Regions from separate parts of the Pseudomonas sp. NFX15 genome, predicted to be linked through region 2. Evidence: predicted binding sites of a transcription regulator. Region 2 holds the regulator's gene; each other region holds the start of a gene.
What was found. The regulator FliA, encoded in region 2, starts transcription of late flagellar genes. The targets are predictions, from matches to a motif close to CTAAAGTTTNNNNNNNNNNNGCCGNTAA.
Positions count from the first base shown of each region.

Region 1: a site for FliA is predicted at 903-930, ahead of J1D76_RS06815 (methyl-accepting chemotaxis protein). Genes of this name have one in related genera too.
Region 3: a site for FliA is predicted at 972-999, ahead of J1D76_RS05050 (methyl-accepting chemotaxis protein). Genes of this name have one in related genera too.
Region 4: a site for FliA is predicted at 1,302-1,329, ahead of motA (flagellar motor stator protein MotA). Genes of this name have one in related genera too.

Region 1 is NZ_JAFMPV010000004.1:313,281-315,483, reverse strand. It holds gene J1D76_RS06820 (LysR substrate-binding domain-containing protein) at 1-852, shown strand, start outside; gene J1D76_RS06815 (methyl-accepting chemotaxis protein) at 1,041-2,203, shown strand, end outside.
Region 2 is NZ_JAFMPV010000020.1:68,271-70,473, forward strand. It holds gene fleN (flagellar synthesis regulator FleN) at 34-864, shown strand; gene fliA (RNA polymerase sigma factor FliA) at 861-1,601, shown strand; gene J1D76_RS20025 (chemotaxis response regulator CheY) at 1,769-2,140, shown strand; gene J1D76_RS20030 (protein phosphatase CheZ) at 2,162-2,203, shown strand, end outside.
Region 3 is NZ_JAFMPV010000003.1:279,258-281,460, forward strand. It holds gene J1D76_RS05045 (SDR family NAD(P)-dependent oxidoreductase) at 1-642, opposite strand, end outside; gene J1D76_RS05050 (methyl-accepting chemotaxis protein) at 1,030-2,203, shown strand, end outside.
Region 4 is NZ_JAFMPV010000007.1:204,983-207,185, reverse strand. It holds gene J1D76_RS10635 (HDOD domain-containing protein) at 1-1,231, opposite strand, end outside; gene motA (flagellar motor stator protein MotA) at 1,399-2,203, shown strand, end outside.

The DNA.
Region 1 (2,203 bases), on a different contig from region 2:
ACCCGCGCCGCCGAAGAACTGTCGATTACCCAAAGCGCGGTCAGCCGCCATATTCGTACGCTCGAAGAGCATTTTGCTTGCCGCTTGTTTCACCGCAGCGGTCGTAACTTGCAACTGACCGAATCGGCCCGGTTGCTGTTGCCGGGTATTCGCGAAGGTTTCACGGCCCTGGAACGCGCCTGCAATACCTTGCGCGCTGAAGACGACATCCTGCGCATGAAAGCCCCGTCGACCCTGACCATGCGCTGGTTGCTGGCCCGGCTCAGTCGCTTCCGGCACTTGCAGCCGGGCAACGAAGTGCAGTTGACCAGTGCGTGGATGGACGTTGATTCGGTGGATTTCAACGACGAGCCCTTCGACTGTGCGGTGCTGTTGAGCGACGGGCATTTCCCACCGGACTGGGAGGCGAGTTACCTGTTCCCCGAGGAATTGATCCCGGTCGGCGCGGCCAATTTGCTCAATGATCAGCCTTGGGATGCCGAGCGTCTGTCACACACGGAATTGTTGCACCCTACGCCAGACCGCCGTGACTGGCGCAACTGGCTGGAACGCATGGGCCTGGCCGAGCAGGTGTCGCTGAAGGGCGGCCAGGTGTTCGACACCTTGGAGCTGGGCATGATCGCTGCCGCACGCGGTTATGGCGTGTCGATGGGTGATCTGCTGATGGTGGCGGAAGATGTCGCCCAGGGTCGCTTGAGTTTGCCGTGGCCGACGGCGGTGGCCAGCGGCTTGTGTTACTACCTCGTCTGGCCAAAAACCCGGCCCGGAGGCGAGCGCATGCGCCGGCTCAGCGACTTCCTGCAAGGCGAAGTGCGCTCCATGGAACTGCCGGCCGTCGAGCACCTGAGCTGAAACGATGAAGCCGTCGCGATGGCGGCATCCTGCGATCTCCCGGTGAATCACTCAAGTATTCAGGTTTGCCGCCGAATATTGGCAAATGGAACCTCCGTACAGGTTCGCCGTTATTGCCCCATTACCGGAAAATTTTGCTGAGTGTGCGTCGCGATCAGGACGATCCGGTCACTCGGCCAGGAGTTGTCATGCCTCAACCTCGCGCTCGCATCGCCTCTCAGCTGGGGCTAGCCCTCGCCGTGATCCTGGCAATCGTCATCAGCGGCAGCACCGTGTTCGCCCTGCGTTCGCTGGATTCGGCCAACCTCGCCACCCGGGAAGAGCACCTGGCCAGCGAGGCCCGTTTGCTGGCCGATCAATTGAGCACCTTCCACGGCACCTTGCGTGAAAGCACCCAGCGCTTGAGCGGGCTGTTCGAAAAGCGTTTCAGCGCCGGCCTGAGCGTGCACCCGGACGAACCGGTCACGGTGGCCGGCGTGCAGACCCCGGGTTTGCATCTGGGCAGCGAAGTGCTGAACAACAACTTCAAGGAGGTCGACGAGTTCAAGCAAATGACCGCCGGTGTCGCCACGCTGTTTGTGCGCAGTGGCGAGGACTTCATCCGGGTCAGCACTTCGCTGACCAAACAGGACGGTAACCGGGCCATTGGCACTTTGCTCGATCATGCACACCCGGCTTACGAGAAGTTGATGGCGGGGCAGGGCTACGTCGGTCGTGCCTTGTTGTTCGATCGCTCCTACATGACCCAGTACACCCCGGTTCGGGATAGCAGTGGCAAGGTCATTGCGGTGCTGTTCGTAGGATTTGATTACACCGATGCGCAGACTGCGCAATTCGCCAACCTCAAGCGCTTCCGTATCGGCCAGACCGGTTCCCTGGCGTTGCTCGACGAACAGAATAAATGGCTGGTGCCCATTGCCGGTGTCGAGGTACCGGATCAGGCCGTCCCGACCATCGCCAATCTGGCGAAAACCCCGGGCAAGGGGGAGTTCTGGAGTGACAAGTCCGAAGACTTCTACAGCCTGGCCGTCCCGTTCGACGGTGGCCCGTGGTCGGTGGTGGCGAGCATGCCCAAACGCGAAATCCGCGCCGTGACCTGGAGCGTCGGCTTGCAGTTGGCCATCGGCAGTTTGCTGGCCATGTTGCTGGCGGTCGGCGCTGCGGTCTGGTTGTTGCGCAGCAAACTGGCGCCGCTGGGGGATCTGGTGCGTCAGGCCGAGGCCTTGGGTGCTGGTGATTTGAGCGTGCGCCTGAGCGTGTCGAGCAACGACGAGATTGGCCAGCTGGCCCGCGCGTTCAACCAGATGAGCCAGGCCTTGTCGACGATGGTCGAGCACATCCGCAACGCGTC
Region 2 (2,203 bases):
CTCCGTCTATGCAAGACAAGGTAAAGAAATAATATGGGCAGCATGCATCCCGTTCAGGTGATCGCGGTGACCGGCGGCAAAGGTGGCGTCGGGAAAACTAACGTGTCTGTAAACTTGTCCCTGGCCCTCGCTGAGCTTGGCCGGCGCGTCATGCTGCTGGACGCCGACCTGGGGCTGGCAAACGTCGACGTCCTGCTGGGCCTGACACCCAAACGGACCCTGGCCGACGTGATCGAAGGCCGCTGCGAGCTGCGCGACGTACTGCTGCAGGGGCCCGGCGGCATCCGTATCGTTCCGGCGGCGTCCGGCACACAGAGCATGGTTCATCTGAGCCCTGCGCAGCACGCTGGGCTGATCCAGGCCTTCAGCGACATCGGCGATAACCTTGACGTATTGGTGATCGACACCGCTGCGGGCATTGGTGACTCGGTAGTCAGTTTCGTACGTGCCGCCCAGGAAGTGTTGCTGGTGGTGTGCGACGAGCCGACCTCGATTACCGATGCCTACGCCCTGATCAAGTTGCTCAACCGCGACTATGGCATGAACCGCTTCCGCGTCCTGGCCAACATGGCCCAGAGCCCGCAGGAAGGGCGCAACCTGTTCGCCAAGTTGACCAAGGTCACCGATCGCTTCCTCGATGTCGCTCTGCAATACGTCGGCGCCGTGCCCTACGACGAAAGCGTGCGCAAGGCCGTGCAGAAGCAGCGTGCGGTCTACGAAGCGTTCCCGCGTTCCAAGTGCTCGCTGGCCTTCAAGGCCATCGCGCAGAAGGTCGATACCTGGCCTTTGCCGGCCAACCCGCGTGGGCACCTGGAGTTCTTCGTCGAGCGTCTCGTGCAACAGACAGCAGGGCCTGTGCTATGACAGCCAGCGGTTACAACCTCTATAAAAAATCGGCCCGCGATGCGCAGTACGAGCTGATCGAGCGTTACGCGCCGCTGGTAAAACGCATTGCCTACCACTTGCTGGCACGCTTGCCAGCCAGTGTCCAGGTCGAAGACCTGATCCAGGCCGGGATGATCGGCCTGCTTGAAGTGTCGACCAAATATGACGCCAGCAAAGGCGCCAGTTTCGAGACGTACGCGGGCATTCGAATCCGCGGCGCGATGCTCGATGAAGTGCGCAAGGGGGACTGGGCGCCACGCTCGGTCCACCGCAATACGCGCATGGTCAGCGACGCGATTCGCTCGATTGAAGCGAAAACCGGTCGTGACGCTAAAGATCACGAAGTTGCGGCCGAACTCCAATTGAGTCTCGACGATTATTACGGGATTTTGAACGACACCCTGGGCAGCCGCTTATTCAGTTTCGACGACCTGTTGCAGGACGGCGAACACGAAGGGCTGCACGAGGATGGCGCAAGTGCTCATCTCGAGCCGTTACGCGATCTGGAAGATGAACGCTTCCAGGCGGCGCTGGCGGATGCGATTGCCAATTTGCCGGAGCGTGAGCGACTGGTGTTGGCGCTGTACTACGACGAAGAGTTGAACCTCAAGGAAATCGGTGAGGTCCTGGGGGTCAGCGAATCGCGGGTCAGCCAGTTACACAGCCAGTGCGCGGCCCGTTTGCGGGGGCGTTTGGGGGAGTGGCGAGCGCGCTGAAGGCAGTGTGGGGACACTGCGAACGGGGCCGATGGGGTGTTGAACCACACCGGTCGCGATCTGTTGTGCTCCAGACAGTCATTGAGTGCTTTGCCGGATTGATTGAAATGGCGCGTCCAGGTGCTGGGCGCGTTTAAGACTGCTTGGAGGTCGAATTGGACAAGAACATGAAAATCCTCATCGTTGATGACTTCTCAACGATGCGGCGGATCATCAAGAACCTGCTGCGTGACCTTGGGTTCACCAACACCGTCGAGGCCGACGATGGCACTACCGCCATCCCGGTGCTCAACAGCGGAAGCATCGACTTTCTGGTAACGGACTGGAACATGCCTGGCATGACCGGAATCGATCTGCTGCGCCACGTGCGCGCCGATGAAAAGCTCAAGCACCTGCCGGTGTTGATGGTCACCGCTGAAGCCAAGCGCGAGCAGATCATCGAAGCGGCCCAGGCCGGCGTTAACGGCTATGTGGTCAAACCCTTTACGGCCCAGGCGTTGAAAGAAAAAATCGAGAAGATTTTCGAACGCATCGGTTGATGAGTGCGCCACGGGGGAGCTATGGGCAATAACGAATCTTCACTGGGCGATTTTGAATCGACC
Region 3 (2,203 bases), on a different contig from region 2:
GGCCTTGGAGAAAATCAGGAAGCCGAACGGGTGCAAGTGCAGGCTGACGCCACCGCTCAGTGCCTCGTCGATCTCGCCGCTCTGAATCGCCTGGCAGGCCTGGTGAAACGCCACCAGTGACGAAGAACAGGCGGTGTCGACGGCCATGCTCGGGCCGTGCAGGTCATAGAAGTACGACAGGCGATTGGCGGCAATGCTGAAAGTGTTTCCCGTGGCCGTGGACGCATCCACCAGCGACAGGTCATGGGACAGGCGATACGCGTAATCGGTGCTGGCGATGCCCAGGTACACGCCGCAGCGGCTGCCCCGCAGGCTGGACGGCTTGACGCCGGCGTTCTCGAACACTTCCCAGCCCAGCTCCAGCAACAGGCGCTGCTGAGGATCCATGATCGCGGCTTCGCGGGGCGAAATGCTGAAGAAGCCTGCGTCGAAGGTGGAAATATCCCCCAGGGTGCCGGCAGCAAAGGTGTAGGACGTGCCGGGGTTGGCCTTGTCCGGGTGGAAAAACGCATCGCGGGACCAGCGGGAAGGGTCGACCTGCGTGATGAAGTCATGCCCTTCCAGCAGGTTCTGCCAAAAAGTTGCGTGAGTGGAGCCGGGAAACCGGAAGGAAGCCCCAATAATTGCAACTTTTCTACGCATGACTTGATCCACCATTTTTATTTTCCTGGCGCCAACGCCATCACCTCGTGCGATGGGTGCATCGAACAGCTGCGGATGTCCGATAAAAGCGCAGGAAATTTACTGAATTCAGTTAGTTGATAACTCTGTTCTTATCGTTAGGGAGTCGCCGGAACCCCCGCCGTCTCGACCGCGAACCTTCATGGGGTTACACACGGGAGCCATGGCGAGGGGCGCGAAATGATACGCGGAGCGGCCCTTCAGGGAAACCCTGATGAGCCCGTAATCCTATTGGTTGGATCCATATTTCCTACAGGCGGTAGGCCGCGCATCTGACAACAAAAAATAAATTCAATTAAACCGTCCCACGGCCGACAACCCGTCAAAGCCTTGCGGACAGAAAAAGCCATGCGTAACAACCAGCCAGTCACACAACGCGAGCGGACCTTCCCGGCTCAGCAACGGTTGATCTCCACCACCGACGCCAAAGGTGTGATCACCTACTGCAATGACGCCTTCGTCGACATCAGCGGGTTTTCCCGTGAGGAGCTGATCCGCGCGCCGCATAACCTGGTGCGTCACCCCGACGTCCCGACGGCCGTCTTCGCGCACATGTGGGGCACACTCAAACAAGGCTTGCCATGGATGGGCATTGTCAAGAATCGCTGCAAGTCCGGTGACCACTACTGGGTCAACGCCTATGTGACACCGGTCTTCGAAGGCAATCAGGTGATCGGTTACGAGTCGGTGCGGGTCAAGCCCAGCGCCGAGCAGATCCGCCGTGCCGAAGCGCTCTACCAACGCATCAACCAGGGCAAGTCGGCGATCCCCTCCACTGACAAGTGGCTGCCGATCCTGCAGGACTGGCTGCCGTTCATCCTGGTCAGCCAGTTGAGCTTCATGATCGGCGCGACGCTCAACTCCCACTGGGGCTTTGCCCTGGCGGCGGGGTTGTCGGTGCCGCTGGGACTGATGGGCCTGCAATGGCAGCAGCGCGGCCTCAAGCGTTTGCTGCGCCTGGCCGAGCAGACCACGTCCGACCCGCTGATCGCGCAGATGTACACCGACAGCCGTGGCGCCCAGGCGCGCCTGGAAATGTCCATCCTCAGCCAGGAAGCACGCCTGAAAACCTGCCTGACGCGTTTGCAGGACACCGCCGAACACCTGACCGACCAGGCCCGGCAATCCGACGCCCTGGCGCACAACAGTTCCAGCGGCCTGGAACGCCAACGCGTCGAGACCGAGCAAGTGGCGACCGCCGTCAACCAGATGGCGGCCACCACCCAGGAAGTCGCCAGCCACGTGCAACGCACCGCTGACGCCACCCAGGAAGCCAATCGCCTGACCGGTCGTGGCCGGGACATCGCCGGGGAAACCCGCGAAGCCATCCAGCGCCTGTCGGTGGTGGTCGGTGAAACCGGTGTGACCGTGACCCAACTGGCCAAGGACAGCAATGAAATCGGTGGCGTGGTCGATGTGATCAAAGGCATCGCCGACCAGACCAACCTGCTGGCGCTGAACGCCGCCATCGAAGCGGCCCGCGCCGGCGAGATGGGCCGTGGTTTTGCGGTGGTGGCCGATG
Region 4 (2,203 bases), on a different contig from region 2:
CTTCCTTTGCCAGTCCCGATGTCTGGTGCACCCGCAGGTTGGCATGGGTGCGGTCGGCCATCAGGATCATAACCCGACGCATACCGCAGGCCATCAGGGCATCCCGCGCTGCGATGGTCAGGGACATGGCATTGGAAAAACGGCTGGGCTCGTGAAGCAGTTCGGCGCATTGCTTGCGCCACTTCACCAGGTCGTCGGCGCTGGGCCCTGCGGCTGGCAGCAAACCGGCATGAATGCGGTTCGTGCCCCATGGCCAAAGCAGCGCTTCGGCCGGGTGCCAGAGGTCGGGCATGGCGTGTTGATGGGCGCTGTTGGCGGCTTGTTGGTGCAATTGCTGTTGCAACTCGTCCATCGGCATTTGCAGGTACAGGCCGGTCAAGTACTGCCAGCGCCGACTGTGCGGGCTGTCCCAGGCGTGTTGCGCCGACAGTGCCAGACCGTTGGCCAGCAATACCGTATTGGCCGGCTGATTGAGCCAGCGGCGCAGGGTCGGATCGTCATCCAGGCGGTTCTGCTGGCGCAACGGGTGCGCGTTGTCGCGGGCGATGCGCAGGACTTTCACCAGCTCGCGCTGCTCGGTGAGCAACAGTCGATAACCTTGCTGCACCCAGATCGGCAGGCGCCAGATTTCCACCAGCGCTTGGCCGATGTCGAGCAAGCGCACACCAAACAGTTGCTTTTCGACCTTGCGGGCCGACTCACCTTTATGGATGACCCGCAACTCCCAGTCTTCGAGCAACTTCGGGTGCGTCAGCGCCAATGGCCACAACGGCGACAGAAACAGCAGGCTGCCCCAATGGATGTCCTGCCACAGCCGCGCCAGGCGACTGGCAAAAAAACCGTTGGCCTGTTGCGTGGCGTGCTGGCTGATCATTTGTATCTGCCGCAAGGCTTTGGGAATCTCGGCCTGAGGCATCGCGGGCAATCGCGCCAGCAGTTCTTCGGTGCGTTTGAGTCCGAGGCGATTGATCGCGATCTCGAGGTTTTCCGCAGGCTCGGTCATGACACCATGGGTGTGCCGGTTGGCTTCGCGAATCACGCTCAAGGCCAGGGCCGGGCTGCCTTGCATGAGGTCGGCGATGTCGCGCAGCGAGCTGCGATTATCGCGGATGGCCTTGCAGACCCGGTCGTGGCTGGCTTGCGGGACGGGGAGGCGAACGCCATCGAGAAGCTTGACCCAGCCTTCGAGCGTGGTTGGTTTTGGCGTTGGAACGTTCGTTTCGTTAACCATGGTGGGAGGCGATCATCGTCAACAATACCTGTGCCCGTAGGGGGTCAAATTAGCTTTTCGCCTGAACTGGCTATAGTCTGGCGCAGTTTTGCCGATAAGTAGAAGAAGAGATTTTTTAACTTCCGAATATGACCTTGAACCCGACTCAGTAAGTGCTCTCCTAACCTATGGCTAAAATTATCGGCATCATCGTCGTATTCGCGAGCGTGCTCGGCGGATACGTGCTTTCCCACGGCAAGATTGCCGCCCTGATCCAGCCTTTCGAGGTGATGATTATCGGCGGTGCTGCCCTCGGTGCATTCTTGCAGGCCAACCCCGGCTATATGACGATGCACGTGCTCAAGAAATCCCTGGGCATGTTCAGTTCGCGTTTCAACCACGCCTTCTACCTGGAAGTGCTGGGCCTGATCTACGAGATCCTCAACAAGAGCCGCCGCGAAGGCATGATGGCCATTGAAGGCGACATCGAAGATGCCGCGGCGAGCCCGATCTTTGCCAAGTACCCGACGGTGCTCAAGGACGAGCGCATGACCGCGTTCATCTGCGATTACCTGCGCATCATGTCTTCCGGCAACATGGCGCCCCATGAGCTGGAAGGCCTGTTCGACATGGAACTGTTCAGCCTCAAGGAAGACCTGGAACACCCATCCCACGCGGTCAACGGCATTGCCGACGCCATGCCGGGTTTCGGTATCGTCGCGGCGGTACTGGGTATCGTGGTGACCATGGCTTCGCTGGGTGAAGGCGACCAGAAATCCATCGGCCTGCACGTCGGCGCGGCACTGGTAGGTACCTTCTTCGGTATTCTCGCTGCCTACGGCTTCTTCGGCCCGCTGGCGCATTCCCTGGCCCACGATGCCAAGGAAGAGCTGAACGTCTACGAAGCCATCAAGGCCTCGCTGGTGGCATCGGCTTCCGGCATGCCGCCATCGCTGGCCGTGGAGTTCGGGCGCAAGGTGCTGTACCCGGCGC